Regions from separate parts of the Rhizobium sp. 25PS6 genome, predicted to be linked through region 1. Evidence: riboswitches for the same ligand, from Rfam matches in the RefSeq annotation. Region 1 holds a riboswitch; the other holds the start of a gene.
What was found. Region 1 has a riboswitch for S-adenosylmethionine ahead of RWK44_RS10525 (O-succinylhomoserine sulfhydrylase). Riboswitches for the same ligand answer to the same signal wherever they lie in the genome.
Positions count from the first base shown of each region.

Region 2: it holds a riboswitch for S-adenosylmethionine, as region 1 does, so the genes downstream of both, metA (homoserine O-acetyltransferase MetA) here and RWK44_RS10525 (O-succinylhomoserine sulfhydrylase) in region 1, are expected to answer to the same signal.

Region 1 covers NZ_JAWDIV010000006.1:55,214-69,997, forward strand. Annotated here, with positions in the region: gene RWK44_RS10500 (aspartate aminotransferase family protein) at 1-529, shown strand, start outside; gene argF (ornithine carbamoyltransferase) at 577-1,491, shown strand; gene RWK44_RS10510 (Hsp33 family molecular chaperone) at 1,581-2,573, shown strand; gene RWK44_RS10515 (hypothetical protein) at 2,706-3,293, shown strand; gene apaG (Co2+/Mg2+ efflux protein ApaG) at 3,374-3,766, opposite strand; gene RWK44_RS10525 (O-succinylhomoserine sulfhydrylase) at 4,008-5,192, opposite strand; SAM riboswitch at 5,235-5,313, opposite strand; gene RWK44_RS10530 (2'-deoxycytidine 5'-triphosphate deaminase) at 5,387-6,481, shown strand; tRNA gene RWK44_RS10535 (tRNA-Gly) at 6,541-6,614, shown strand; gene RWK44_RS10540 (hypothetical protein) at 6,642-6,920, opposite strand; gene RWK44_RS10545 (VOC family protein) at 7,350-7,730, shown strand; gene RWK44_RS10550 (methyl-accepting chemotaxis protein) at 7,895-9,889, opposite strand; gene RWK44_RS10555 (transporter substrate-binding domain-containing protein) at 10,249-11,124, shown strand; gene RWK44_RS10560 (tellurite resistance TerB family protein) at 11,175-11,588, opposite strand; gene RWK44_RS10565 (thermonuclease family protein) at 11,691-12,401, opposite strand; gene RWK44_RS10570 (S24 family peptidase) at 12,413-13,078, opposite strand; gene RWK44_RS10575 (response regulator) at 13,204-13,851, opposite strand; gene RWK44_RS10580 (hypothetical protein) at 13,943-14,341, opposite strand; gene RWK44_RS10585 (DUF952 domain-containing protein) at 14,460-14,784, shown strand, end outside.
Region 2 covers NZ_JAWDIV010000002.1:212,001-226,784, reverse strand. Annotated here, with positions in the region: gene fdxA (ferredoxin FdxA) at 67-405, shown strand; gene RWK44_RS03720 (CarD family transcriptional regulator) at 798-1,370, shown strand; gene RWK44_RS03715 (RNA polymerase factor sigma-32) at 1,748-2,611, shown strand; gene RWK44_RS03710 (M48 family metalloprotease) at 2,663-4,207, opposite strand; gene RWK44_RS03705 (MDR family MFS transporter) at 4,597-6,135, opposite strand; gene RWK44_RS03700 (MarR family winged helix-turn-helix transcriptional regulator) at 6,252-6,779, shown strand; gene RWK44_RS03695 (thiamine diphosphokinase) at 6,837-7,493, shown strand; gene RWK44_RS03690 (ABC-F family ATP-binding cassette domain-containing protein) at 7,497-9,314, shown strand; gene RWK44_RS03685 (hypothetical protein) at 9,435-10,064, shown strand; gene RWK44_RS03680 (ABC transporter ATP-binding protein/permease) at 10,078-11,970, opposite strand; SAM riboswitch at 12,085-12,162, shown strand; gene metA (homoserine O-acetyltransferase MetA) at 12,210-13,133, shown strand; gene RWK44_RS03670 (aldose epimerase family protein) at 13,361-14,383, shown strand; gene RWK44_RS03665 (GntR family transcriptional regulator) at 14,517-14,784, shown strand, end outside.

The DNA.
Region 1 (14,784 bases):
CACCGGCAAGCTCTTCGCCCATGAATGGTCGGGCATCACACCCGACATCATGGCGGTCGCCAAGGGCATCGGCGGCGGTTTCCCGCTCGGCGCCTGCCTTGCCACATCAGAGGCCGCCTCCGGCATGAAGGCCGGTACGCATGGCTCGACCTATGGCGGCAATCCGCTTGCCATGGCCGTCGGCAGCGCCGTGCTCGACATCATCCTTGCCGATGGCTTCCTCCAGCAGGTGCGCGACGTAGCACTCGTCTTCCGCCAGGGTCTCGCCTCGCTGAAGGATCGTTATCCCGATGTGATCGAAGACGTGCGCGGCGAGGGGCTTTTGCTCGGCATCAAGGCTGCCGTTCCCTCAGCCGAACTGCTGCAGGCGATCCGCGCCGCCCATCTGCTCGGCGTGCCCGCCGGCGACAACGTCATCCGCCTTCTTCCGCCGCTCGTGGTCACCGCCGAGGAAGCCCGCGAGGGCCTTGCCCGCGTCGAGCGCGCCGCCGAGAGCATCCGCGCTTCCAAGGTCAAGAAGACGGCTTGAAGAAATTGCCGCTTCGGGCGCAGCACAGGTACAGGTAAGTAGACGATATGAGCCCTAAACACTTCCTCGATCTTTCGGCGGTCACATCCGCCGATCTCAGAACGATCATGAACGATGCGCTCACCCGCAAGCAGGCCTTCAAGGCAGGCACGGGCGACAAGCCGCTCGCGGGCAAGATGCTGGCGATGATCTTCGAGAAGCCGTCGACGCGCACCCGCGTCTCCTTCGACGTCGGCATGCGCCAGCTCGGCGGCGAAACGCTCTTCCTGTCCGGCACCGAGATGCAGCTCGGCCGCGCCGAGACGATCGGCGACACCGCCAAGGTGCTGTCGCGCTATGTCGATGCGATCATGATCCGCACCACCGAGCATTCCAGGCTGCTGGAGCTTGCCCAGCATGCGACCGTGCCTGTGATCAATGCGCTGACGGATGACACCCATCCCTGCCAGATCATGGCCGATATCATGACCTTCGAAGAGCATCGCGGCCCGATCAAGGGCAAGACCATCGCCTGGACCGGCGACGGCAACAATGTGCTGCATTCGCTGGTCGAGGGTGCCGCGCGTTTCGGCTATCGCATGAACATGGCCGTGCCCCTTGGCTCGGAGCCAAAGGATCACTATCTGAACTGGGCCCGCAATGAGGGCGCCGAAATCATGCTTTGCCATGATGCCGACCGTGCGGTCGCCGGCGTCGATTGCGTGGTGACCGATACCTGGGTCTCCATGAATCAGGAACATCGGGCCCGGGGTCACAATGTCTTCCAGCCTTATCAGGTCAACGCGGCCTTGATGGCGAAAGCCGGCAATGATGCATTGTTCATGCATTGCCTGCCCGCCCATCGCGGTGAGGAAGTGACTGATGATGTGATCGACGGTCCGCAATCCGTAGTCTTCGATGAGGCGGAAAACCGTCTTCATGCGCAGAAGTCGATTCTTGCTTGGTGCCTGGGCGCGATCTGAACCATAATCGGACGTCGCGAGTCACAAACTCGCGACCGCGCGAGCGAAGGGCACGCTGGCCCATCGCTCGGAAACTAGGAGTGAAAGCCATGGCAGAAGCTGCAGCCGCCCTCGGCCAGTTCGATTTCGCCGGCGATGACCATGTCGTCCCTTTCCAGGTGGAGGGGCTGGATGTGCGCGGCCGCGCCGTCCAGCTCGGCCCTATGCTCGATGCGATCCTCGAGCGCCATCATTATCCCGCACCCGTTGCCCGGCTGCTTGCCGAAGTCGTCGTGCTGACGGTGCTGCTCGGCACCTCGCTGAAGTTCGACGGCAAGTTCACGGTGCAGACCAAGGGCGACGGCCCGGTCGATCTTCTCGTCGCCGATTTCTCGACGCCGGAAAACGTCCGCGCCTATGCCCGTTTCGATCAGGCGCTGCTCAACAAGGCGATCGAGTCAGGCGAAACCGAGCCGGAGCAACTGCTCGGCAAAGGCATTCTCGCCTTCACCATCGACCAGGGCAAGTTCAGCCAGCCCTACCAAGGCATTGTCGCGCTCGACGGCACTACGCTGGAAGAAATTGCCGGCGTCTATTTCCGCCAGTCGGAACAGATCCCGACGCGCGTCCGTCTTGCCGCGGCCGAGCTCTTCGATCGCGACGATGCCGGCAAGCCGCGCCATCGTTGGCGGGCTGGCGGCCTCGTCGCCCAGTTCCTGCCGGAAGCGCCGGAGCGCATGCGCCAGCCGGATCTGCACGGCGGCGACGGCGACACCGGCAGCCGCCCGCATGGCGAGGACGATGCCTGGCTCGAAGCCCGTTCGCTGGTCGAGACCATCGACGCCGATGAACTCACCGATCCGCTGGTCGGCACCGAGCGGCTGCTGTTCCGCCTGTTCCACGAGCGCGGCGTGCGCGTCTACGAACCGCGCGCGGTGTTCGACCGCTGCAGCTGCTCGCGGGACAAGATCAAGGGCGTGCTGAAGGGCTTTTCGGCCGAGGAGATCGAGGCCAGCCAGGAAAATGGCGAAATCGCAGTCACCTGCGAATTCTGCTCCACCACCTATCGCTTCGAGCCGACCGAGCTTCAGCCGGCCGAATAGGCTTGGTTAAGGACACGCACCGCGAACAATAAAAGATTAGCGATGATGCAGCACGGTGACTCGACTTTGCGTAGTCACTGTGCACCTATTCTGTTTCATTGGTTGTGGCCTAAGAAAGCGGATGGGGCATTGATGCGGCTTTTGTTTTTTGTACTCGCGCTCATAGCTGCGATGCCACGAATGAGTTTGGCTGATGACGGGACAGTCCCCTGGAAAGAGGTCGGGGGCTGGAGCGTGGCTGTCGACCCGACTTTAGACAATGGCTGTTTTGTTCTGACTTCCTTTGATGACGACACCATTTTTCGTCTTGGCTTCAATTTCCGCAAAAAGGACAACCCTCTTTACATTCTGCTCGGAAATCCAAATTGGAAATCCTTGGAGAAAGGTAAGCATTATCCCATCGAACTCTCGTTCGACCAGTCTAAACGGACGGCTGATGCGAGAGGTCTGGATCTCCCTGGCTTCAAATCATTATGGATTGATTTCAAGGATCCCGACTTGATTGAGGAATTCGCTGGTAAACTGAGTTTCCGCGCCAGCTTTAGAGGAAAGCAGATTGTTGCCCTCGGTTTGAAAGATTCCGCCAGGGCAGCGGATGAGTTGCTCGCCTGCCAAAAGGCGGTAAACGATGCGGTCGCAAAACATCCGGCCCCGCCACAATCAAAAGATCCGTTTGAAGCAAAGTCAGGCACCCAGGCGTCGGATCCTTTTGAGCTTTAGTAGATTGATGACTGGGCAACCCGAAGATCCACGGCCGCGCGTAGTCTTGCGGCAAGCATATCAACGTCGGCGCTACGCGCTCAATTGAGCACGCGCAGCAGCCCAGGCGAATCCAGCGAGAAAGCGGGGATGTCGACATCGAACATCTCGCCTTCGTCCGTTTCCATCTGGTAATGGCCGAACATCAACCCTGAGGGCGTGTCGAGCGGGCAGCCGGAGGAATATTCGTAGGTGTCGCCGGGGCTAAGGCGCGGTTGCTCGCCGACGACGCCGGGACCGGTCACCTCGTCCACCTGACCGTTCTGGTCGGTGATGTTCCAGTAACGATTGACCAGCCGAACGGCTATGCTCGAATTGTTGCTGATGACAATCCGGTAACCCCAGACATAGCGATCGTCTTCCGGATCGGATTGCTCCTCCAGATAGAACGGCTCGACGACTACTTCGATCTCTCTTGTGAGGGCGCGATACATGCCTTGCACCTTAGTCAAGATATGTTACCCGTATCTTATAAGAGGCCCTGTCCGTCAAGAAACGGAACAATTATCATCGCTGAAATGGCTGTGATCCGAAGGGTTTTCGATCGTTAAGCCTAATTGTCAGTGTTAATTCCGTTTCGGAACGCCGCGGAGGACGAACTTGTTCCCCGTCTCACCTTGGTGAGATCCGGCACGGCCGAACTCCAGGTCCGGCCGCCTTATCTCTGGATCTGGATCAGGCCGAGACCTTGGCAAGCGCCTTCGCGAAATCCTCGATCAGGTCGTCGGTATCCTCGATGCCGGCCGAAAGGCGGACCGTGCCCGGAGAAATGCCGAGTTCGACGCGGGCCTCTTCCGTCAGGTTCTTGTGCGTCGTCGTTGCCGGATGGGTGATCAGGCTCTTGCTGTCGCCGAGATTATTGGAGATCTTGATGATCTCGAGCGCGTTCTGCAGCGCGAAGGCCGCATCCTTGCCGCCCTTCATCTCGAAGGCGACCAGCGTCGAGCCGCCGGTCATCTGCTTGGCGATGATATCGGCCTGCGGGTGGTCCTTGCGGCCGGGATAGATCACCTTGGCGACCTTGCCCTGCTCGGCCAGGAAGTCGGCGATCTTTGCGGCATTTTCGGTCTGCTGGCGCACGCGCAGCGGCAGCGTCTCAATGCCCTTCAGCAAAGTCCAGGCGTTGAACGGCGACATCGCCGGGCCGGTATGGCGGAAATAGTCGTGCAGGTTCTCGTCGATCCATTCCTTGTCGGAAAGCACGACGCCGCCGAGGCAGCGGCCCTGGCCGTCAATATGCTTGGTGGCGGAATAGACGACGATATGGGCGCCGAGTTCCAAAGGTTTCTGGAAGAGCGGGGTGGCGAAGACGTTGTCGACGACGACCTTGGCGCCGATCTGGTTGGCGAGCTTGGCGACGCCTGCAATATCGATCACTTCGAGCGTCGGATTGGTCGGGCTTTCCAGGAAGAACACCTTGGTCTTCGGCGTGATCGCCTTTTCCCAGCTCGCCAGATCCCGGCCGTCGATCAGCGTGCAGTCGATGCCGTATTTCGGCGCCAGCGTCTCGACGACCCAGCGGCAGGAACCGAACAGAGCACGCGCAGCGACGATATGGTCGCCGGCCTTGAGCTGGCAGAGGATCGCCGCGGTGACGGCGGCCATGCCGGAAGCGGTGGCGCGGGCGTCTTCGGCGCCTTCGAGCATGCACATGCGCTTTTCGAACATGTCGTTGGTGGGGCTGCCGTAGCGGGCGTAGATGAAGCCCTCCGTCTCGCCCTTGAAGCGGGCTTCGGCCGCCTCCGACGTCTCGTAGACGAAGCCTTGGGTGAGATAGATTGCCTCGGACGTCTCGCCATATTGCGAACGCAGCGTGCCACCGTGGACGAGTTGGGTTGCCGGGCGCCAGGTCTTGCTCATGCCATCACCTTCACATAACAAAAAAACCGGTCGCAAAAGCAGACCGGTTTCAACCCGGTCTTTTTAGCCACTTGTTTAACGTGGCTGCAAGCCGACCGGCCAAATCACCACGGGATAATTCTGCAATACTGCTGTTAGCTGCTTGCGTCAATTCCCCGAGTTTGGTTTTGTCGGCGGCAAATGATGGATGAGGCATGATGGCTCGCGAAACGGGAATTCTGGCGGATCGCGCGATCTCCGCGCTGTTCGAAACGGGGCGTCTGATCTCCGAACGGGAGCTGGACCGCGACCAGATCCAGCCGGCAAGCCTTGACCTGCGCTTGGGCGGCAAGGCGTTTCGCGTGCGTGCCAGCTTCATGCCAGGCCCCTCGCATCTGGTGTCAGACAAGCTCGACCGGCTGAGCCTGCACGTGATCGACCTCTCCGAGGGGGCGGTGCTCGAAACCGGCTGCGTCTACATCGTGCCGCTGATGGAGAGCCTGGCGCTGCCGGCCGACATGTCGGCCTCGGCCAACCCGAAAAGCTCGACCGGGCGCCTGGATATCTTCACCCGCGTCATCACCGATTACGCCCAGGAATTCGACAAGATCCCATCAGGCTATTCCGGCCCGCTCTATCTCGAAATCAGCCCGCGCACCTTCCCGATCGTCGTGCGCCGCGGCTCGCGCCTGTCGCAGATCCGTTTCCGCGTTGGCCAGGCCCTGCTCGGCGAGCCGGAACTGTTGAAGCTGCATGAAAGCGAAACGCTGGTCGCCAGCAAGCTGCCGAATGTTTCGGGCGGCGGCATCGCGCTGTCGATCGACCTTGCCGGAGACAAGGACGGCCTGATCGGCTATCGCGGCAAACATCACACCGCCGTCGTCGATGTCGACAAGAAGGCCGAGCACGACCTCTTCGATTTCTGGGAACCGCTCCACAGCCGCGGCCGCAACGAGCTGATCCTCGATCCCGACGAGTTCTATATCCTCGTCTCGCGTGAGGCCGTGCACGTGCCGCCGGATTATGCCGCCGAGATGACCCCCTTCGATCCGCTGGTCGGCGAATTCCGCGTCCATTATGCCGGCTTCTTCGATCCGGGCTTCGGCCATGCGCCTGCCGGCGGACGCGGCAGCCGCGCCGTGCTCGAAGTGCGCAGCCACGAAGTGCCCTTCATCCTCGAAGACGGCCAGATCGTCGGCCGCCTCGTCTACGAACACATGCAGGAAAGGCCCGCAAGCCTCTACGGCTCCGGCCTCGGCTCGAACTACCAGGCCCAGGGCCTGAAACTCTCGAAGCACTTCCGCATCTGAGGCTTCCCGGCGGCCGCGACTTGACAGCGGCCCCCATCTGTTGGAAATCTCGCTTCATCGCGGGTGTAGCTCAATGGTAGAGCAGCAGCTTCCCAAGCTGAATACGAGGGTTCGATTCCCTTCACCCGCTCCAGCTCCCGCAAGCCATGCCGAGCAACCCTTAATCCCCAAAAAACCGGATCGGCTTATATTGCCGATGCGCGATGATCAGGCTTCGGTCGGGCTGGATGATGTAGGTTTCCTCCACTTGCCGGCCGTATTGGTCGATGAAATCATGCGGGAAGGCGGAGCCGGGCGGTGATTTGGTGAGCTTGGTGCGCGGCTGGCCACTATAGGTGATGCTGCCGGGGATGGGTTCGAGGCCCGGTCCGCTATAGCTGACGGTGCTGCATCCCGTCAGAACGAGCGTGCCGACGAGGCCGATGATTGCAGGTTTCATATCCATCCCTCCCAATGCCGCGAATAATATCACTCTATGCCTTGCCGGATAGGGCGCACGACACGAATGCCCATGCCGCGCGTCAATTCTTCGGGAAAGCGTCGCCGGGGGGACGACGTGATCGAGCGGCCGGCGGGGCGACATCCACCTATGGATATTAGGGTGAGAATCCCATTCCTCCAGTCGTGCACCGACGCATCCATTGCCGAAACCGGTGCCGTCTGCTAGATCGGCATCGTCGAAAAAGGCAGGATCGGTTGAGGTAAGCCCGATCCCTTCCGTTCGAGCGTCAAGCGCGCTCTCACGGAAGCTCTGCTCCGTGTCCTGGCACGAGAACCCGCGACGTGATCCGCATGAAGATGCGGGATCCCGGCGGCGTGCGGAGACGGCAAAAAGGCAGTCCCGGGATTTTTTCGAACGGAGACTGTCATGCGCCTGAACCATCTCGATTTCCACGTACCCGATATCGCTGCCACGGCGGATTTCTTCATCCGCCATTTCTGCCTGACGCTGAAGGATATGCGCGGCCAGAACGGCCTGGCGATCCTGGAAGACGATGCCGGCCTCGAAATCGTCCTCAGCCACGCAATCGCAAAATTCGGCACCGCCGATCAGGTGGAGATGGGGCGCCAGACCTATCACATCGGCTTCATCCTGCCTGCCAGGGCGGATGTCGATGCGGTCCATGCCGGGCTTGCTGCTGCCGGTGCTGATTTGTCCGGTCCGCCGGCCGCCATGCGCGGCGGCTGGCTGTTTTATTGTACGGCGCCCGGAAATATCCTCGTCGAGATCGGTTGGCGGCCGAGCTAGCGACACCCCAAAAGGAAAGTGCCGCCCTCTCGGTTCCCTCTTCTCCCCGAGGGGAGAAGGGGATATGCCGCGACCTCTCCATTTTTCGCCGACCCCTCGCAGGCCAGGGCGAGGGCAGGAAATCCGCGCGAACCGGACAGCCGTGCCTCGTGCCGAGGATCGGCTCAGAATTCCGTCCAGTCGGGATCCTGGCTTGACGGCTTGCTGCTGCCGGCGCCGAAGGCGTTGGCGATCTTCTGGCCGAGCGCGCGGGCCGGCGAGGCGGCTGGGCGGGCGGTGCCTTCGCGGGCGACGCGGATCGGGGCTGCCCTGGCTGCCGGGCGGACGGCAGCGCGTGGTGCTGCTGTGGCGATTGGCGCGCTGGCAGTGAAGCCGCCGGTGCCGGTCAGCCTGAATTTGCCGAGCAGGTTGTTGAGCGCTGCAGCTTCCGTCGCCAGGTTGTGGCTGGCGGCGGTGGATTCTTCGACCATCGCCGCATTCTGCTGCGTGCCCTGGTCCATGGTGTTGACGGCGGTGTTGATCTCCTGCAGGCCGATCGACTGTTCGCGCGAGGCTTCGGCGATTGCGTGGACGTGCTGGTTGATCTCCTGCACCTCCTGGACGATCGCGTCGAGCGCCTTGCCGGTTTCGCCGACCAGCGAGACGCCGGTCTGCACATGCGAGCCGGAGGTGCTGATCAGCGCCTTGATCTCCTTGGCGGCCTTGGCCGAGCGCTGGGCGAGTTCGCGCACTTCCTGGGCGACGACCGCAAAGCCCTTGCCGGCATCGCCGGCGCGGGCGGCTTCGACGCCTGCATTCAAGGCCAAAAGATTGGTCTGGAAGGCGATGTCGTCGATGACGCCGATGATGTTGGAGATCTCGCCCGACGACTTCTCGATCTGCTGCATGGCGGAGACGGCCTTGCGGACGACTTCGCCGGATTTTTCGGCACCGAGGCGGGTGCGGGCGACGAGCTGGCTTGCCTCCTCGGCCCGCTTGGCGGCGTCGCGCACCGTCGTGGTGATCTCCTCGAGCGCCGCTGCCGTTTGTTCGACGGAGGCCGATTGTTGTTCCGTCCGTTGGGAAAGCTGGTCCGCAGAGGAACGAATCTCGTTGGCGCCGGCACCGATCGCCCGGGCATTGGCGCCGACCGTATGCATGGTTTCGTTGAGTTTTTCGACCGAGTTGTTGAAATCCTCGCGCAGCGCATCGAGATGGGCGACGAAGGGCTCGGCGATATGCGAGGCGAGATCGCCGGCGGCAAGGCGGCGCAGGCCGTCGCCGAGTGCGGTGACGGCGCGGTCGAGTTCCGATGCTTCGCGGGCCTTCTGCGCCTCGCGGTCGCGGCGTTCGCTGTCGCTGACGTCGCGGTCCGCTTCGGCGCGCGCTTCGATCCGGGCACGCTCGATCGCATTGTCGCGGAAGACCGAAACGGCCTTTGCCATCTGGCCGACTTCGTCGCCGCGGTCGAGGCCGCTGACATCGCTTGTCGTATCGCCCTCGGCAAGCCGCGTCATGCGCTGGCGCAGCTGCATCATCGGACCGGCGATGCCTATCTGGGCCACGACCACGCTGAAGCCGACGGCAGCGAGAACGGCGATGCCGATCAGGACGAGGCAGAAGATGATCCGTTCGTTGACGGAGGCCGAGAGCGCGTCGCCGCCATCGTTGAGCATCGCCATCATCGCATCATTGTTGGCAATCATCTTCGGCGTCAGCGCATCAAGCTTTGCATTGATCAGGGCAACATTCGCCTGGGCGCCGGCGCCGTCTTTGGCTTTGCTCTGTTCGATGATCTTGTTCGCCAGCGTTTCGATCTCATCGATGCCCGCCTGGATTTCATCGATCGCCGGCTTGCGGCTGGGCATCAGCGCCAGCACCTGCTTCATGCGGTCACGCGCCTGCGGCAGCTTGCTCGGTGTGGCGAGCGCCGTCTGGAATTCGGGCGTATCGGGCTTCATGTCGGCAAGCAGGCTTACCTGCAGCACCGAGGCCACCGCCGATGCGCTGGCGCGCGCGCTCAGCATCGAGGCCTGCGCTTCATGATCGATGAAGGCGCTGTAGGCGGCATCCGCTCGGCGGAACTCGGAAATGACATAGATCAGCCCCGCCATCGTGATCAGCCCCAGGAGCGCCACCACCGATATGATTTTTGTGCGGATTTTTAGATATTTCAGCATGGAAATGTCATCCGGTTGACGGGGCGTGCTCGCGCGCCCGGTGCTTTTGGAAATCAATTGTTGCAGAAAAAGCGCTGCTTCAATATCGCGGTTTGGGGATTACGTTTGGGCTGACGCTTGCATCATGCGATCGGCTGGCGGGGTCCGATGTCGTCGCAACAAATAAGAGGCGATATTCTTTAATTCCGCGCTAACAGAGGGTGGCGGATGACAGTGATTTTTAGGGGCTGACTTGTCCTCTTATGAGTTCGCGCGCGTCGTCGGCTCCCTCACTCCCACACATATTCCCTGCCACGCATGACTCTGATACATCTTGCCGACGCCGCACGCTTCGCGCTTAACCTGAGACCAAGATCAAGATGATGCAATTCAAGCTCGCATCCGTGACTCTGAAGGGCTTTTTCGCGTTCGGGCTGTTGCTGGGCGCGCTTTTTTCAAGTTGCGCCGCGTCCGCCCAGCAGGCGGCACCTTCGCTGCCGCTGCTCTTCGACGCGCGCGAGCGCCTTGCGAGGCCCGATCTCTCCTCGCTGGTGCGCCTGCGCTTCCTGACGTCGGTCGATTTCCCGCCCTTCAATTTCACCGATCAGAACAGCAAGCTTTCCGGTTTCAATGTCGACCTCGCCCGCGAGATCTGCAGCGAGTTGGAGATTTCAGACAAGTGCCAGATCCAGGCGCTCCCCTTTGCCGACCTCAGGGATGCGCTCGCCGCCTCACAGGGCGATGCCGTCATCGCCGGTCTTGCCGTGACCCCGGAGCTGCGCCGGCAATTCGTCTTCTCCAGACCCTATCTGATGCTGCCGGCGCGCTTCGTGCGCAATCTCGCCGTGCCGCTCGACGGAAAGACCGCTGCCGCGCTTTCCAGCCACCCGGTCGGTGTCGTCAGGGGAACGGTGCATGAGTCGATGCTGGCAGCCTTTTTCCCCACGCTCAAGGCCGAGCCGTTCGACACGAAGGACGCCCTGCTGGCGGCGCTCAAGGACCGCAAGGTCGATGCCGTCTTTGCCGATGCGCTGCAGCTTTCCTTCTGGGTCTCTTCGCCGGCATCCGCCAAATGCTGCGCGCTGTTCGACGGCCCCTATCTCTCCGAGCATTTCCTCGGCGAGGGCATGACGATCATGCTGCGGCAGAAGGACAGCGTGCTGACATCAGCCATCGACCACGCGCTCGCCACGCTGTCGCGCAACGGCCGTCTCCAGGAAATTTATCTGCGTTATTTCCCCTACGGGCTCTATTGAAGCCGCTATCGCAAAACTGCCTCACAGTTTTGCGCGACATGCTTTGCCTTTCAGGCCTTGCGGAACCGGGCAATTGCGCTGCGCTCGATCGCCGCGCAGGTGAGCTTGTCGAGGCCGAGCCGGTCACGCAGCAAGCTGAGCAGCCGCAACTCCTCCGCCTTGACCGAGAGATCGGCGGATGCCACCTCGACGGCCAGCGCATAGGCCGTGTCGTAGAGCTTTGCGGGCAGGGTATCGCGCACGGTTTCGAGAACGACGTCGAGGCCTTCCGGCCCGGCCAGCAGCGCCGCGCAGTCGCGCGCCACCGCAATCAACTTGTCGTCGTCGAAATCCCGGAAAACCGGCAGGAATCCGATCAGTTGGCCGATCCTTGTCATCTCCCTGTCGTTCATCGTGCTGTCGACGGCGGATGCCATCACCATCACGTAGATCAGCGCGTCATGGGCGGAAAGCGGCTTGTTCATCTCTGATTCCTTTTTCGGTCAGCCCAGATTAGGAATTGGCGACAGCCATTACAAGGGATCGGCCCGATCCGGGGGTGTCCGACCCCTGTCGTGGCTGCCGGTTTAATTGCGGCGCGGATCATCGCCGTAGAGGCCTTTTCCCGCCTGCCTGGCCGTCTCGGCGATCTCCGCAAGCGGCGAACCCACTGCTGCTTCCGCCCAGCCGTTTTCGGCGAGCCATGAGCCGAGATCCTCTGTGCCGAGCCGGCAGGCAGCCGTTACTGTTTCCTTCCATTCCGCTGCCTCGAGATCGCAGCTGACGCTTCGGTTGCGCAACAATAGGCGCAGCGCCGTCTTCGCCATCATGCCGCAGGGCCACTGCCGGCCCGCCGGCCCGCATATCCTGTCGACCGGCGTCGGCACGATGCCGGCAAGTTGAAGCCGGCGCTCGCCGAAGGAAAGAATGCCGGCATTGTCGACCATCGGCCGCGCCAGCTCCATCGCCTTTGCCGTAGCCGGGCTTGACGTTTCCTCGGCCGCCGTCTCCGCTCGTTGCGGCGCATCGGCCGGTTTGGGTGTCCCGTCGTCACCTGTCCTCGGGGAGGGCGGAGTCGCCGGTTCCACTGAGCGAGCAATCATTTCGGCACGCTCGTCCGACATCGCCGCGGGTTCGCCGGGTTCGGGAGCAGCATCTGCCGCTGCCGTTGCCGCCTCTTCTGCGGACGCCGTCTCTTCGCCGGCCGTGCCGCCGCCAAGCCTTGCTTCGCCTGCCAGCAGCAGGCCGGCTACCACCGCCATCCCCGTGATACCTGTGATGAAGGCGGCAGGGCGCATGGAATATCTTCCTATTGGCTGGCCCAGATGATCCGGGCGATCCAGGCGACGTCGGAAAGCTCGAGGGTGCGGTTGGGATGTTCGGGATTGAGAGACAGCAGCTCGATCGACCGCGGGCTCTGGCGCAGCAGCACCTTGGCCATCACCTCGCCCTCGTTTGTGCGCACGACGACGCGGTCGTTGCGGCGCACCTGTGCCCCCGGCTCGACGATCAGCACGTCGCCGTCGCGGTAGAGCGGCATCATGCTTTCGCCCTGCACCTCCAGCGCATAGACGCCTGCCTTCCGTGCCGGGGCGGCCGGAAATTCCACCACGTCCCAGCCCTGGCCGGCCGGAAAGCCGCCATCGTCGAAGAAGCCGCCGGCGCCCGCCTGCGCGAAGCCGAGTAGCGGAATAGAGCCGCCTTGCTGGGGAAATGCGCCTTCCCGCTGTCCGGAAGAGCCGGCGTCCGGCCGCATGAAGGCCATAAACTGTTCCATGCTCGCCCCCGTGGCGTCGAGCACCTTGGCGATCGATTCCGTCGAGGGCCAGCGCAGCCGACCGTCGGCAGAAAGCCGTTTCGATTTGTTGAAGGAGGTCGGGTCGAGGCCGGCGCGGCGCGCAAGTCCCGATGGCGTCAGGTCGTGCCGTTCGGCAAGCCTGTCGAGCGCTTCCCAGATCTGGTCGTGTGACAGCATGCGCGCGATTCCGTCGCGGCTCATTTCAACGCCGCGCTTCAACCCGGCGCAATATTAATCGACCGTGCCGTCTGAGTAAAGATGAAAGAGGAATAAAATCCTGTTTCCAAAGGGAAATGTATCGCTCAGGCAACCATCGCCATATTGATCTTGCCGAGCTGGATGACGGCCTGCGTCCGGCTGTCGACGTCAAGTTTCAACAGGATCGCCGAGACATGGGCCTTGATCGTCGCCTCGGAGACGCCGAGTTCGTAGGCGATCTGCTTGTTCAGCAGCCCTTCGCCGAGCATGGTCAGCACCCGGCTCTGCTGCGGCGTCAGCGTATGCAGGCGGCGGATCAGGTCGGCGACATCGGGATCCTGCTCCTGCCCTTCGCGATAGCTTTCCGGCGTGGCGATATCGCCGGCAAGCACCGTCTGGATGCTGCGGCGAATATCCTCGATGCCGGAGGATTTGGAAATGAAGCCGGAGGCACCGAGTTCCAGCGCCCGGCGGATGGTCGTCGCATCGTCGGTTGCCGAGACGATGACGATCGGCAGGCTGGCGAATTCGGAGCGCAGCGCCATCAGGCCGGAAAAGCCGCTGACCCCGGGCATGGCGAGATCGAGCAGCATCAGGTCGGCATCCGCATGGGCGCCGGCGGCCCGGCGCGCGGCGGCGAAATCGCCGGCCTCGACGATCGACTGCCGGCCTTCCATGCCGATCACCGCCTGGCGCAGCGCGTCACGGAAAAGCGGATGATCGTCCGCAATGATGATGGTCTGTTCCTGCATCGAAAACTCCCTCCCAAGAGCCCGATCATGCCGGCATGTGCCTCCGCCCCTCCGCGTTGCACGCCAGCTTGCTCATAGTGACTATATCAGATCAGGTCTTCCGCGGAAGGGGATTGGTGTTTTCCTCGGCCTGGAACTCCTTCACCATCCCCATGAAACTCTTCATCATCCGCTCCATGATGCTGATGGAACGGTCGACCTCGGCATCGCTCGGCAGCGCGCGCTGGATGACGCCACCTTGTTCGAGCGCCGTCACCCGCTTCGCCAGCCGGTCGAGTTCGTCCTCATAGGCTGCCCGCTCGTCGGCCGCCATGCGGCAGACGAGGGCGCCGTCCTTGTCCTGGCAGATCGACATTGCCCCGGTCTGCCGGTCGAGCCGGACGAAATGGTCGCCGCTCTTCTCAAGCTGGAACCGGCCCGCATCGGGTTCGACCGCCGCGGCCGCCAGCGGCGTCAGAAATATGCCAAGCGTGATAACGAATGCCTTCATCGTCTCATCCTCCGGAATTTGCTTTTAGCGGTTCCGTTTTCGGCACCGGGGCGTGGACATCGCCGCCTCTTTCCGGCAAAGCCCTCGTGACCGAGGAACAGCCTATCGTGAGGCCATGATGACCCTGACACCCACCCTTTACAAGATCGTGACGGAAACGCTCTGGCAGCAAGCCAGACAAACCGGCACTTTTCATGGCGCCGGTATCGATCTCAAGGACGGCTTCATCCATTTTTCGACGGCGGAGCAGGTGAAGCAGACTGCCGCCCTGCATTTTGCCGGACAGTCCGGCCTGCTGCTGATTGCCGTCGATGGCAGCCGCTTCGCCGACAAGCTGGTCTTCGAGCCCTCGCGCGGCGGCGACCTTTTCCCGCACCTCTACGCCGATCTGCCGCTTGCCGCCGTGCTCTGGGAGGCGCCGCTGCCGCTCGACGAGGCCGGCG
Region 2 (14,784 bases), on a different contig from region 1:
GCACGGGGATAGGCGCGACGTTCCAGGTTGCCCGGCCCCATCCGCATGGAAATCCTGGAGTTCTTCATGACCTATGTCGTGACCGACAATTGCATCAAGTGCAAATACACCGATTGCGTGGAAGTCTGCCCTGTCGACTGCTTCTACGAGGGCGAGAATTTCCTCGTCATCCATCCCGACGAATGCATCGATTGCGGCGTCTGCGAACCTGAATGTCCCGCCGAGGCGATCAAGCCCGATACCGAGCCGGGCCTCGACAAATGGCTGAAAATCAATACCGAATATGCCACGATCTGGCCGAATATCACGGTCAAGAAGGACCCGTTGCCCGAGGCCAAGGAAATGGATGGCGAGACCGGAAAGTTCGAAAAGTATTTTTCGGAGAAGCCCGGTTCTGGCGATTGAGACAGCGCCCACATCCGGTCCCGGATTCGGGCGACCGCGGCGCGAAACGTTTTAAAAGCTGCGTGAGGCATATGGGTGACATGTGTTGCCCGCATGACTCAAGCGAAGCAAATTATTGATTTCCTCATATTTTTATGATAGGTTTCGTCTACTGTTCCATTTGTGGCATGACGCATGCCCAAAACCATCACGAAAGCAAAACAAATCCGTACACGGTTTCCGTGACATATCAACGCTTTGAGCGCCGGGTCCCAAGATCGTGCGCAAGAAGTCTTTGCTTTTGCCCGATGGGACCAGAGTGAAGTCACCCGACGGATACTACCGTCTCACCCGGGCCTGACTGACCCGGCTCCGGCCGCCGCCGGAAGCGTAACAGGGAGTTTTTGAATAGAATGACGACTCAGCAGAAAAAGCCTTCTACAGCACGTCACGGCTTCAAGACCGGTGAATCAATCGTCTACCCCGCTCATGGCGTCGGTACCATCACCGCTATCGAAGAGCAAGAAGTTGCCGGCATGAAGCTCGAACTTTTCGTTATCGATTTCGAGAAGGACAAAATGCGTCTGAAGGTTCCGGTCGCGAAGGCCATGAGCATTGGTATGCGCAAGCTTTCGGAAACGGATTTCGTCGAGCGTGCTTTGAAGGTTGTGCAGGGCAAGGCGCGCGTCAAGCGCACCATGTGGTCCCGCCGCGCCCAGGAATATGATGCCAAGATCAATTCCGGCGACTTGATTTCCATCGCTGAAGTCGTGCGCGATCTCTATCGTGCCGAGAACCAGCCTGAACAGTCCTATTCCGAGCGTCAGCTTTATGAGGCTGCGCTCGACCGCATGGCGCGCGAAATCGCCGCGGTCAACAAGATGTCGGAAACCGAAGCCGTCCGCCTCGTCGAGACCAATCTCAACAAGGGTCCGAAGCGCGGCAAGGCGATCGAAGAAGACGATTCACAGGACGAAGCCGCATAAAGCGACCCCGTTTTTCTGTCAAAAAACCCGGCCTTCGAGCCGGGTTTTTTTATTGGAACTTTTTCCCGATTGCCGCGTTTATCACACGTAATTGCGGACTGCTCGTCGGGCAATGGCCTCACGGGCGAACTGCTATTCCGTCAATGTTCGATGAGGAGCGGATCATGCCTTTTCTATATTGCCCATCCGGCAAGGTGAAGAAACAGATCCTGCCCAGCCGTCTTACCGGCACATGATGAGAAATAGGGCCTCCCCCTGAAAAGTCCAGGGGCGAGGCTTTTATGCATTCAGAACCCCATTCAATCCGGACAGCGATGTTCCGGAAGTTGAGTTTTATTGTTCATTTCAGGGCGAGAGGCCTGTTTCGGGAGATTGAAATGAAGAACATGTCTGCAGATCGGCGCATGATCAAAATCGCGATGGCCGCGCCTTATCTCGCCCGCCAGGAAGAGCACGATCTCGCCACCCGTTGGAAGGATCATGACGACCGCGGTGCGCGCAACCAGATCGCCATGGCCCATATGCGCCTCGTCATATCCATGGCGGGCAAGTTCCGCAATTTCGGTCTGCCGATGAGCGATCTGGTGCAGGAGGGCTATGTCGGTCTGCTCGAGGCCGCCGCCCGCTTCGAGCCCGAACGCGACGTGCGCTTTTCCACCTATGCAAGCTGGTGGATCAGAGCGTCGATCCAGGATTATATCCTGCGCAACTGGTCGATCGTGCGCGGCGGCACCAGTTCGGCGCAAAAAGCGTTGTTCTTCAATCTGCGCCGTCTGCGCGCCAAGCTCGCCAAGGGTGACACGCAGCTGACGCTGCAATCCATTCACCAGGAAATCGCCGCAGCCCTCGGCGTCAGCCTCTCGGATGTGCAGACGATGGATGCCAGGCTTTCCGGCAATGACGCCTCGCTGCAGGCGCCTTCGGTCTCCGGCGATGCCGAGAGTGCGGAGAAGATGGACTTCCTCGTCAGCGACGATCCCCTGCCGGACGAGCAGGTGTCGAACATGATCGACGGCGAGCGCCGCCGCGTCTGGCTCGCCTCGGCGCTGAAACATCTCAACGAACGCGAGATGAAGATCATCAGCGCCCGGCGACTGGCGGAAGACGGTGCCACGCTCGAAGAGCTCGGTGCCGATCTCGGCATTTCCAAGGAGCGCGTACGTCAGATCGAAAGCCGGGCGATGGAGAAGCTTCGCAGCGCGCTCGTCAGCGCCGATCCGCATATGGCGGCCTACGCCTGAACCTTATCCCCTCCAGCAGCACAGACTGGCCCGGCGCAAACCGGGCCTTTTTTATTCGGCGATGATCTTGACGCGATCGCCTGTTGCAACGGCTGCCCCCGTGGGCAGGGCGTTGATGAGCTTGAAGAGATCGAGCTTGCGGTCTGTGCCCATCATGCGGGCGGCGAGCGTCGAGATGTTCTCACCCGGCCGGACCGTGACGACGCGGATGCGCAGCGGCTTCAGCGAGGCGGTCTCTGCCGGCGTCATGCGGCGGAAGCTCGCCCGTAGCACATTCGCCGTTGGCTCAAGGGCGCCGCTGCCTTTCGGCACGGCGGTCAGGAAACGGAAGATCTGCGAATTGTTGCGGATCACGGTCACATCGAAATCCCAGCGGTCGGCGCTAGCGCGCGCGGTGGCTGCTTCCATGCCGTTGATGGTGATCGGCTGGATGGTCGACGGGTCGAGCCCGGTCACCCAGCCGCTGGAAATATAGTTAGTGAGGCTCTGGTTCTGATTGTCGGCGACGCCGTCGAAGCGGACGGCGATGTCGTTCGGGCCGGTGGCCATCACCGCTTCGACCTTGTTGTCGATGTGGAAATCCGGCGGTACGTCGAAACGGATGCCGAGGCCGCCATGCAGGAAAGTCTGGCCGCGCACATAGCCTTCTTCCGGGCTGTCGCCGTAGAGCAGTCCGTCTATACCGTCGAGATAATAATTGCGCCCCTTGTCGCCGACCGAGCCTTCCTGGCCGAAGGCGCGGGCGTGGGTGCGGGCAAGTTCTATGCGCTGGGCCGAATTCGGATGGCTCGACAGGAAGTCGAGGCTCTGGTCGGCTTCGGGATCAACCGACATGAAGCGACTGTAAGCGGCCATCGAATCGAGGAACCGGGTGGCGGCATAAGGGTCGTAGCCGGCTTCGCCGAGCATGCGCACGCCGATGACATCGGCCTGCAGCTCCTGCTGGCGGGAGAAGGCGGCGAGCCGCAGCTTGCCGCGGGCAAGCGCCTGCTTGCCGGCGATGTCGCTGGACAGGACCTCGGCGACGACGCGGCTGGCGATGACCTCAGCCTCTTCGCGCTTCTGCCGCTCGATGCCGTGGTTTGCCGTCACATGGCCCATTTCGTGCGACAGCACAGCAGCGACTTCCGAGGCGTCGTTGGCAAGGGCGAGCAGGCCGCGGGTAACGTAGAGATAACCGCCCGGCAGCGCGAAGGCGTTGATCGCCGGCGAATTCAGAATGGTGATGCGGTAGGATTGGCTCGGATTTTCCGACACCGCCGTCAGCGCGCCGGCGATGCGGGCGACGAGGCGCTCGGTTTTGGCGTCCTTGTATTCGCCGCCATAGCTTGCCACGATGCGCGGATGCTCGCGGGCGCCCATTGCCGCGCGCGGATCGTTCTTCTGCACCTCGTCGACGATCTGCGGATTGGAAGAAGGCGAGACACTGGGCTGATAGGATTGGTCGATCAGCGATTGGCAGCCATTCAGCGCCATTGCGAGGGCCGAAAGCAGCATCATGCGACGCGCGAAGCGCCGCGGCGCGGAGATGGCATCACTGGAAAGCGCGGGCGATTTCCACGTCGTCGAGCTGTCCAGTCTGATTCTCCGCATCATGTCGCTGTTTTGCCGGTTTGCCGCAGATTCGGACCGACCGTGGCAAGGGGAACTCAACAGGTGCGCACCCCTGATCTCGCGCTGCACAATCGGCCGATACAAGTCGTTGCTGTAGCTGATTTACGCATCGGTTGCATAGCGAGACTTCGTTTAAATGTGGCGCCGTTGCATTTTAGCAAGCCTCAGGCATTAAGGCTTCCTTTCGCTCGGATGAAATTATGGCGAAAGTTCCGTCACAAAGCGGAGATTCGTCGACGGCGCGGAAAAAGAACGGCCCGATTGAAGCAACCGGCTCGATAGCGACAGTCTTGCGAGAAAATTGCAACCCTTGATATAGGCATCGAGAGGAAGGGCTCCCGGTGAAGCATCCTCTCGCAGTAACGATTCGACTATTCGGCAGCTTCCGCCGTCGCCGGTTGCGGCTTCGTGGTCTCGCCGGCGCGAGGCAGCTGCACGGGTTTCAGCATGATGGCGGCGGCAAGGCCGATCAGCGCAATGGCGCAGGAAGTCATGAAGAGCGGCGAGAAAGCGGCGGCATAGGTATCGGCGACGGCCTGGCGGCTCGCTTCGGGAAGGGCGGCCATCATTTTCGGCGTCAGCTGCTCGATATCGGCGACGCCGGGAATGGAGATGCCGACCTTGCCGAGCTGAGAGGCGATGATGGCGCCATAGATGGAAATGGCGATCGAGGCACCGCCCATGCGCGACAGCGTCACCGAGCCGGTTGCGGCGCCGACATCGCGGGCGGGTGCTGCATTCTGTACGCCGATGACGGGAACCTGCTGGGCAAGGCCGATGCCGATGCCGTGCAGCATCATGACCGCGCCGATGAAGGCGATCGGCGTTCCCGCGTGGATCTGCGACATCAGTGCAAAGGCGATGGCACTGCAGGTGAGGCTTGCAATGGCGAAGGGCTTGTAGCGCCCCGTCTTCGAGATGATGCGGCCTGCGGAAAGCGACCCGCAGACGAGGCCGCCGGTCAGAAGGATGAAGAGCAGGCCGGCGGCAGACGGCGAAAGGCCGGTCGTGGTCTGCAGGAAGAGAGCGAGATAATTGACCATGCCGATGGCGATGGCGCCGCCCATGATCGAGATCACCAGGAGCAGGCTGAAGGTCGAGTTGCGAAACAGCTGCAGGGGAACGATCGGCTCCGGCGCGCGGCGCTCGACGAACACCCAGGTGACGGCGCAGACGACGCCGAAGGCGACGATGCCGATACTTTCAGGCGAAATCAATGCACCGAACAGTTCGCTGCTGTCGGTGGCAAGCACGATGCTTGTTGTCGTCATGGCAAGCAGAAGCGCACCGGCATAATCGATCTTGGGGCGGCGATGCGGTTTGCGGTACGGCAGCATGAAGACAAGGCCGGCGAGCACGATGAAGCCGATCGGCACGTTGACGAGGAAGATCGAGCGCCAGCCGAAGAGATCGCTCATCGTGCCGCCGAGCACGGGGCCGATCGCGCCCGATGCCATCAGCACGAGGCTGGAATAGCTCTGGTAGCGCGCCCGCTCGCGTGGCTCGAACAGGTCGGCGTTGACGGCGAAGATCGATACCATGATGCCGCCGCCGCCAAGACCCTGCAGCACGCGGGCGGCGATCAGCGTATTCATCGAGACCGCAAGGCCGCAGACTGTCGATCCGACGGTGAAGATCATGATCGCCGTCATCATCACGTATTTGCGGCCGAACAGGTCGCCGAGCTTGCCGTAGAGCGGCATGACTGCGCTCAGCGACAGGAGATAGGCCGAGCCGATCCAGCCGAAACGCTCGAGATGACCGAATTCGCCGACGATCGTCGGCAGCGCCGTGGAGACGATCTGATTATCAAGCGTCGCCATGAACATGGCGGTCATCAGGAAGAAGAAGAGGATAAGCCGGCGACGAGGATCCGTCACGAGCGGCGCAGGCGCGAGGTGCATGTCCATGGGAGGCATCGTTCCGGGTTGAAGTGCATTTATGTGCTAACAGCATATAGTTGTCAACGGCACATTAATGACATCGGCATATTCAATTTTTGAATCGGCTCTGTTATGGTCCTGTGATGAGCGACGTCCTGACCAAGACCCATTCTGTGGAGCCGGCCAAGCCGGATCGTGAAAACGTGCCGCGTATCGGCCGGAGCATGGCGCGCATGCGGCTGATGACCGGGCGGCGGCTGATCGGCCGGCTGGCGATCCAGAGTGCTGCACCGGGCCTCGAGCTATCGCATCTCGACGTGCTCGATGCCGTGCGGAGGGCGCAGCCTGCCGGCGAGGTCACGGTCGGCATGATCGCGGAGATGCTGCGCATCGATCCGTCACGGGCAAGCCGCGTGGTGGCCGACATGGTCGGGCGCAACGTGCTGCGCCGCGAGGCCTCGCAGGCCGATGCGCGGCGGATCGTCGTCGTCATGACCGAGGTCGGCCAGGACCTGCTTGCCGAGATCGTCGCGCAGAAGCTTGCGATCATTTCCGAAATCGTTTCGGACTGGCCGCAGGAAGATGTCGAGCGCTTCGCAGCGCTCTTCGAGCGCTTCATCGGCGGCTACGAGGCGGTTTTCCTGTCGCGCGACAAGGATACGCCGGGCTGAGGCAGACGCCGACGTTCGCCGGCCCTTCCCCTCGACCCCTCGTTTGCGCTAAGGGCAATGCCCATGAGCCAATCCACCTTCACCATTCTCCTTGGCGGCGAACTCAGCCTGACGGAGCGCCTGCGCGATGCCATCGAGGACAGCCGCTTCATTGCGGCCGATGGCGGCATGCGGCATGCGGCAGCACTCGGTATTGCGCCGGAGCTCTGGGTCGGCGATTTCGATTCGACCCCTGATGATCTCGCGGGTGCATTTCCCGATGTGCCGAAACAGCCCTATCCGGCAGCGAAGGCGGCGACGGACGGTGAAATCGCCGTGGCGGAGGCCATCGCGCGGGGCGCGCGGCGGCTGATCCTCGCCGGTGCGCTCGGCGGCGAACGTTCCGACCACGCGCTTCAGCATCTGCTGTCGGCCGTCAGCCTGGCGGAAGAGGGTTTCGACCTGCTGCTGACCTCGGGCAAGGAAGAGGCAGTGCCGCTGGTTGCCGGTGCGATCGAACTGGACCTTCCCAAGGGCAGCCTGTTTTCCGTGCCCGGATTCAGCGAGCTGAGAGGGCTTTCCATCGAGAATGCACGTTATCCGCTAGCAGATTTCCATCTGCCTTTCGGCTCATCGCGCACCATTTCCAATGTTGCGGAAGGCAAGGTTCGCTTTTCGCTCCGCAGCGGCCGGGCAATCGTGCTCGCCCGGCCCTATGATCTTTCCGGAGTCTGATTTTTGGCCCCTCCCATTCTGAAACTCGACGATATCTTCCTGAGCTTTGGCGGTGCACCGCTTCTGGCGGGTGCCGGCCTGCAGATCGAGCCCGGTGACAAAATCTGTCTCGTCGGGCGTAACGGCTCGGGAAAATCGACGCTGCTGAAGATTGCCGCCGGCCTGGTCGAGGCGCAGTCCGGCGAGGTCTTCCGCCATCCGTCCTCGACGGTGCGTTATCTCGAACAGGCGCCGGATTTTGCCGGCTTCAACACGGTGCAGGCCTATGCCGAGGCCGGCCTCGGCCCGGGCGATGACCCCTATCGTGTCACCTATCTGCTGTCGCATCTCGGGCTGAGCGGCGATGAGGACCCCAGGATGCTGTCCGGTGGCGAATCGCGGCGCGCAGCCCTTGCCCGGGTTATGGCACCGGAGCCGGACATTCTTCTGCTCGACGAACCGACCAACCATCTCGACCTGCCGACCATCGAATGGCTGGAAGGCGAGCTGCAAAAGACGCGCAGCGCCTTGGTGCTGATCTCGCACGACCGGCGTTTCCTCGAAAAGGTCTCGACGGCAACCGTCTGGCTCGACCGCGGCACCTCGCGCCGGCTGGACAGGGGCTTTGCACATTTCGAAGCCTGGCGCGACCAGGTGCTGGAGGCCGAGGAGCTGGAGCAGCACAAGCTCGGCAAGTCGATCGAGCGCGAGGAGCACTGGCTGCGCTATGGCGTCACGGCGCGGCGTAAGCGCAACATGCGCCGTCTCGGCGAGCTGCAGACGATGCGCTCGAACTATCGCGGCCACAAGGGACCGCAGGGCACGGTGCAGGCGACGGTTTCGGACGCGCAGGAATCCGGCAAGCTGGTGATCGAGGCCGACAAGATCACCAAGAGCTTCGGTGAGAGGGCAATCGTCACGCCGTTTTCGATCCGCGTGCATCGCGGCGACTGCATTGGTCTGGTCGGACCGAACGGCGCCGGCAAGACGACGCTGCTGAAGATGCTGACCGGACAGCTTTCACCCGATAGCGGCATCGTCAAGCTCGGCACCAATCTGGAGATTGCGACGCTCGACCAGAAACGCGAAGATCTCGATCCCGAGGATACGCTTGCCAACTATCTGACGGATGGGCGCGGCGAAAACCTGCTCGTCAACGGCGAGCAGCGCCATGTCACCGGCTACATGAAGGAATTTCTGTTTCAGCCGGAACAGGCGCGTACGCCGATCAGAAACCTCTCCGGCGGCGAACGCGCCCGGCTGATGCTGGCACGCATCCTGTCGCGCCCGACGAACCTCTTGATCCTCGACGAGCCGACCAACGATCTCGATATCGAAACGCTCGATCTCCTGCAGGAGATTGTCGCCGGCTTTCCCGGCACCGTCATCCTCGTCAGCCACGACCGCGATTTCCTCGACCGCACCGTGACCTCGACGATCGCACCCGCCGTGCCGGATGCGCCTGATGGTCGCTGGATCGAATATGCTGGCGGCTACTCGGACATGCTTATACAGCGCAAGGGCGCGCTTGAGGAGCGCAGAAAAGCCGAGAAGGCGGCGGAGAAGCCGAAGACCCAGCAAGCAACAGCTTCAGGCAGCTCGAAGGTCAAGCTCTCCTTCAAGCAGAAATTCGCACTGGAAAACCTGCCAAAGGAAATGGCGAAGGCCGAAGCCGAAATCGCCAAGCGCGAACAGGTGATGGCAGACCCCAATCTTTTCACGCGCGATCCCGCAGCCTTCAACCGGCTTGCCGGCGAGATGGAAAAACTGCGCGCCAGCCTGACTGACATGGAAGAGGAGTGGCTGGAGCTCGAAATGCTGCGGGAAGAGCTGGAAGGCTGAGATTTTCTCGAGGCTCAAGGCTCACTTTTCCTTGATTCGTCAGTGTGTCGTCCTGCGGCATAAGGTGCCGTCCGGCAGCCGGGGATATTGCTAATCGCAATGGCGACAAGGAAAAGTCATATGTCTCGCAAGCCTCATTCCCGTTTTCTCACAGCACTTACTGCCGGCAGCCTCGTGGCGCTTGCCCTGTCGCAAACCGCACAGGCGCAAGACGCCCAGCGCATTCGTGTTCGGAGCGCAATCGAAACACTCAGCGGCGATACGCTCGTCGTCAAGACGCGCGAGGGCAACGATGCGACGGTCGCGCTGAAAGCCGGCTGGAAGGTCGACGGCATCAAAAAAGCTTCCGTCGAGGATATCAAACCCGGCGATTTCGTCGGCGTCGCTTCGCTTCCGAAGGGCACGGGCCCGGACGGGGCGATCGAGGTGCTGATCTTTCCGGCGTCGATGAAGGGAACCGGTGAGGGCAACCGTCCCTGGGATGCGCAGCCGAACAGCCAGATGACCAACGCGACTGTCAGCAACGCCGTCAAATCCGTCGACGGCCACACGATCACGCTGACCTATCAGGGCAAGGAAAAGACCATCTCGATTGCCGATGGCACGCCGATCGTGACGTTGGCGCCTGCGACCAAGGATGATCTGAAGCCCGGCGCCGGCGTCGTCGTCACCGGCGAGACGGCGGCGGATGGCAGCATCTCGGCCAGCCAGATCGCCGTCGGTCTCAACGGCGTCATACCGCCGATGTAACGGATGCGCGGCATCAAAGCGCCGGCGCGGGCATGGCGGCAGCGCCGGCACTGGCGCTGGCGCCGGTCTGGACGACAGATGGCTGTTCCTCGGATTTTGACGGCAGCGCCTGCAGATGCAGCACGCGCGGCTTCAGCACCTCGAGATAGGCCTCGGAGCGGCCGATATAGATCATGCCGCTTTCGGGCATCGAGGTGAGCAGTTTGGCCATTGTTTCCTGAAATTCCGGCTCCATGCCTTCCAGCACTTCGTCGAAGATGATCCAGCGCGGGCGCACGAGAAGCAGACGGGCAAATCCGATCGCTTTCTGCTGGTCGCTGTCGAGCAGCTTGTCCCAGCGGGCGCGGGTTTCGAGCCTTGCGATCAGCGAATGGAGACCAACCTTGTCGAGGGCCGCCTCGACGTCGGCTTTCTCGTAGGCTTCGGGACGTTCGGGGAAGGCCAGCGCCTCGCGCAGCGTGCCGCCGGGAACATAGGCAACCTGCGGAACGAAGAGCATGTCGTCGATCGGCGGCAGGCCTATCGTGCCGCTGCCGCACGGCCAGAGGCCGGCCATCGCCTGGAAGAGCAGCTTGCGATTGACGCTGTGATCGCCGTTGATCATGATTTTTTCGCCGGCCTTGATCACGACATCGGTTTCACGCAGGCGGAAACCGCCGCATTCCTCGATGTCTTCGCCGATCTTGGCGACGATCACCACGTCCTTCAGCGTCAGCGTGTCGGGCGCGGCGTTTTCATAGGCGATGCTGTCCTTCAGGTCGAAGTCCTCTTCCATCTCGACCAGCGCCTGGCGGAAATCGGTGACGCGCATCAGCGTGGCGCGCCATTCGGCGATCGGGCCGAAATTGGACACATACCAGCGCAGCGCCGTGTTGACCTGGTTGAAGGCACCGACGGACATCATCAGCTGGCCGAGGGTGAGACCGCCGGAGAAATAGGCGGGGGCGGCAACGATGATCGGGATGACGATCACCAGCCAGCCATAGCCGGCCGAGACCCAGGTGAGATTGGTATTGGCCATGGCAAGCCGCTTGACGACTGTCAGGACCGAGCTGATATCGGTGTTGATGCGCCGACGCTCGTTCTCCTCGCCGCGGGCGACGGTGATTGCCGGCATGTTTTCGTTGGCGTGCATCAGCGTGAAGCGAAGCTCGGCCTCTTTCGAAAAACGATCGGCATTGAGCTTCACCAGCTTGCGGCCGACCACCTGGCTCAGCACTGACGCGGAAGCGGCATAGAAAATCGCCGCCCAGACCATGTAGCCTGGAATGGAGAAGCTATGGCCGCTGATGCGGAAGATGAAGCCGCTGGAAAGTTCCCAGAGCACGCCGATGAAGCTCACAAGAAGAATGGTCGACTGCAGCAGGCCGAGAACCAGTCCTGTCGTGCTTTCGGCAAGGTTGCGGGAATCCTCGTGCAGACGCTGGTCCGGATTGACGCCGATCAAGCCGCTGGAGGCGAGCCGCAGCGCTCGCTTGCGCTTCAGCCACTGGTCGACCAGATCGCGCGACAAGCCTTCGCGCATATAGAGCGCGGTCATCTGGTTCAGCCAAGCCTGCAGCACGTTGAGCAGCAGCAGCGTGCCGGCGATCATCGCGAAGATTTCGAGCTGGTGGAAGAATTCGCCGAGGTCGCGGCGCTCCAGCGAGTCGTAGAAAGGAGCATTCCACTCGTTCAGGATGACCTGGCCGTAGGATGTCGCCAGGATGACGAGGATCAGCACGGTCGCCAGAAACAGCACCTTGCCACGCACTTCCGAATTCCAGAATGCTGAGAACATGACGCCGAGGCGATATGTCAGGCTTAAATCATACCCTACCCTATCCTGCCTCCGGATGCCCGGCCTCCTCTCGATCTTATCTGCCATTACGCTTTTCCAAATCGCCCATGCCCCTATAAATAACATGGTGGCGTTACCGGTCTATCAACAGATTCTATCAGTCATTAAAGTGTGATGATGCTTGCATGAGTCTCTCCTGCATGCATTCGCCAGTTGATTCGCAATCAGACTGGGTCTAATTAAGGCCTCCGTGGTGATTTGGCCGGCCGGCTTGCAGCCACGTTAAAAAAGTCGCTAAAGGGCCGCGTGCGGACCGGTAGCGATTTTTGTCGCCGCCGGTTTTTGTTTTTGATCGAGTGACCGCAATGCCCATCAAGATCCCCGATACGCTGCCCGCCTTCGAAACCCTGGTTCAGGAGGGTGTGCGGGTGATGACCGAGACGTTGGCGATCCGTCAGGATATCCGACCGTTGCAGATAGGGCTGCTGAACCTCATGCCGAACAAGATCAAGACCGAGCTGCAGATGGCCCGCCTTGTCGGCGCCTCGCCGCTGCAGGTGGAGCTGTCGCTCATCCGCATCGGCGGCCACAAGGCGAAGAATACGTCCGAAGATCATCTGCTTGCCTTTTACCAGACCTGGGAGGAGGTAAAGCACCGCAAGTTCGACGGCTTTATCATCACCGGGGCGCCGATCGAGCTTTTGCCCTATGAGGACGTCACCTATTGGGCGGAGATGCAGGAGATTCTCGACTGGACGGAAACGAATGTCCATTCGACGATGAACGTCTGCTGGGGCGCGATGGCGGCGGTCTATCATTTTCACGGCGTTCCGAAATACGAGCTGAAAGAGAAGGCCTTCGGCGTCTACCGCCACCGGAACCTGAAGCCTTCCTCGATCTACCTCAACGGCTTTTCCGACAATTTCGAAGTGCCGGTGTCACGCTGGACCGAAGTGCGCCGCACTGATATCGAAAAATCCGAAAGCCTGGAGATCCTGATGGAGTCCAGCGAAATGGGCGTCTGCCTCGTGCACGAGAAGAGAGGCCGGCGGCTCTACATGTTCAACCATGTCGAATATGATTCCACCTCGCTTTCCGACGAGTATTTCCGCGACGTCAATGCCGGTGTGCCGATCAAGATGCCGCACAATTACTTCCCGCATAACGATCCGGCGCTTGCGCCGCAGAACCGCTGGCGCAGCCATGCGCATCTCTTGTTCGGCAACTGGATCAACGAAATCTACCAGACGACGCCCTTTGATGTGGAAGAGATCGGCACCGATCTCTGACCGTTGCCGAATCACGCCTGGAGCCGATGCCGCCGCACCACTGCTGCGGCTTTTCTTTCTGATCCGCCGGTTGCAGATTGAAGCAAATCCGGGCAGGTTCCTGTCCTGAAGCCTACCACACCGCGCGTCTTCGTCGGACGTGCAATTCACACATTGAATCGCTGCAAATTCCTCAAATCGATTCCGAATTGAGGAATTTGCAGAAGAGATAGAATGGACGGTCGATCATGTCGGATAAGTTGGAGCGGGACGTTTTCGGGCAGACGCAGGCGGGCGAGACCGTCTATCGCGTCGAGATCAAGGGCGGCGGGCTGACGGCCAAGATCATCAGCTGGGGCGCGGTCATCCAGGATCTGCGTCTCGAGGGACATGATGCGCCGCTGCAGCTTGGCTTCGACGATTTCGACAGCTATCTGCTTTATTCGTCCTATTTCGGCGCGACGCCCGGCCGCTGCGCCAACCGCGTCGGCGGCGGCAGGTTCACGCTTGACGGCAAGGACTATCAGCTCGAGCCGAATGAAAACGGCGTCACGCATCTGCATGGCGGCAGCGACAATATCGCCAAACGCAATTGGACGATCGTCGAGCATGACGTCGACCGCGTGGTGCTGAAGATCGTCGATCCCGATGGCCGCGCCGGCTATCCCGGCAATTGCACCATCCAGGCGACTTTTTGGGTGCATGGCAATGGTGAACTGTCGATCACCTACGAATCGACCAGCGACCAGCCGACGCTCGCCAATGTCTGCCAGCACGCCTATTTCAATCTCGACGGCCGCGAAGACGCGCTTGGCCATGACATCATGATTGCCGCCGATCACTATCTGCCGACCGATGAGAAGCAGGTGCCGACCGGCGAGATCCGTTCCGTCGAGGGCACGGAATTCGATTTCCGCGAGATGGCGCCGATGAAGCGTTTTGTCGGCAGTGAACAAGCGTTTTACGACCATAATTTCTGCCTGTCGGGCGAGCGTACCGCCAAGCGGAGCGTCGCGCTCGCCCGCAGCCTGTATTCCGGCGTATCGCTGGAAGTGCGCAGCACGGAGCCAGGTGTGCAGTTCTATGCCGGCTTCAAGCTCGATGTCGCGGCCCCCGGCATCGGCGGGCGCAAATACGGCCCATTCGCCGGCTTCTGCCTGGAGACGCAGATCTGGCCGGATGCCATCAATCACCAAGGTTTTCCGAATGCGGTCCTGCGCCCCGGCGAAGTGCTGCGCCAGGAGACGGATTATATCTTCACCAAGAACTGAGTGTTTCTGCCGCACGCACGGCTGTCAAATTCGAGCGTTATGAAACCCTTGCTGGTCCGCCGGCGAGGGTTTTTTCGTTCCGTGCTCGATTCTGTCTTGCCGATTGGTTCTATATAGGTTCTATTGTGTGTCCATGGATAGAACCAGTCTGATAGCGGAATTGAACAGCCGCGGCCTGCGTGACGAGGCGCTGACCGGGCCGCTCTACAAGCGGCTGGCGCAGACGCTGACCGGCCTCATTCAGGAAGGGCTGCTGAAGCCCGGCACCGCGCTGCCGGGCGAGCGCGACCTTGCCGAGGCTCTGAAGCTCGGCCGTGTCACCGTGCGCACCGCCTATCGCGACCTGATGGCGTCAGGCGCACTGGAATCGCGCCACGGAAGCGGTACTTTCGTATCGAGCA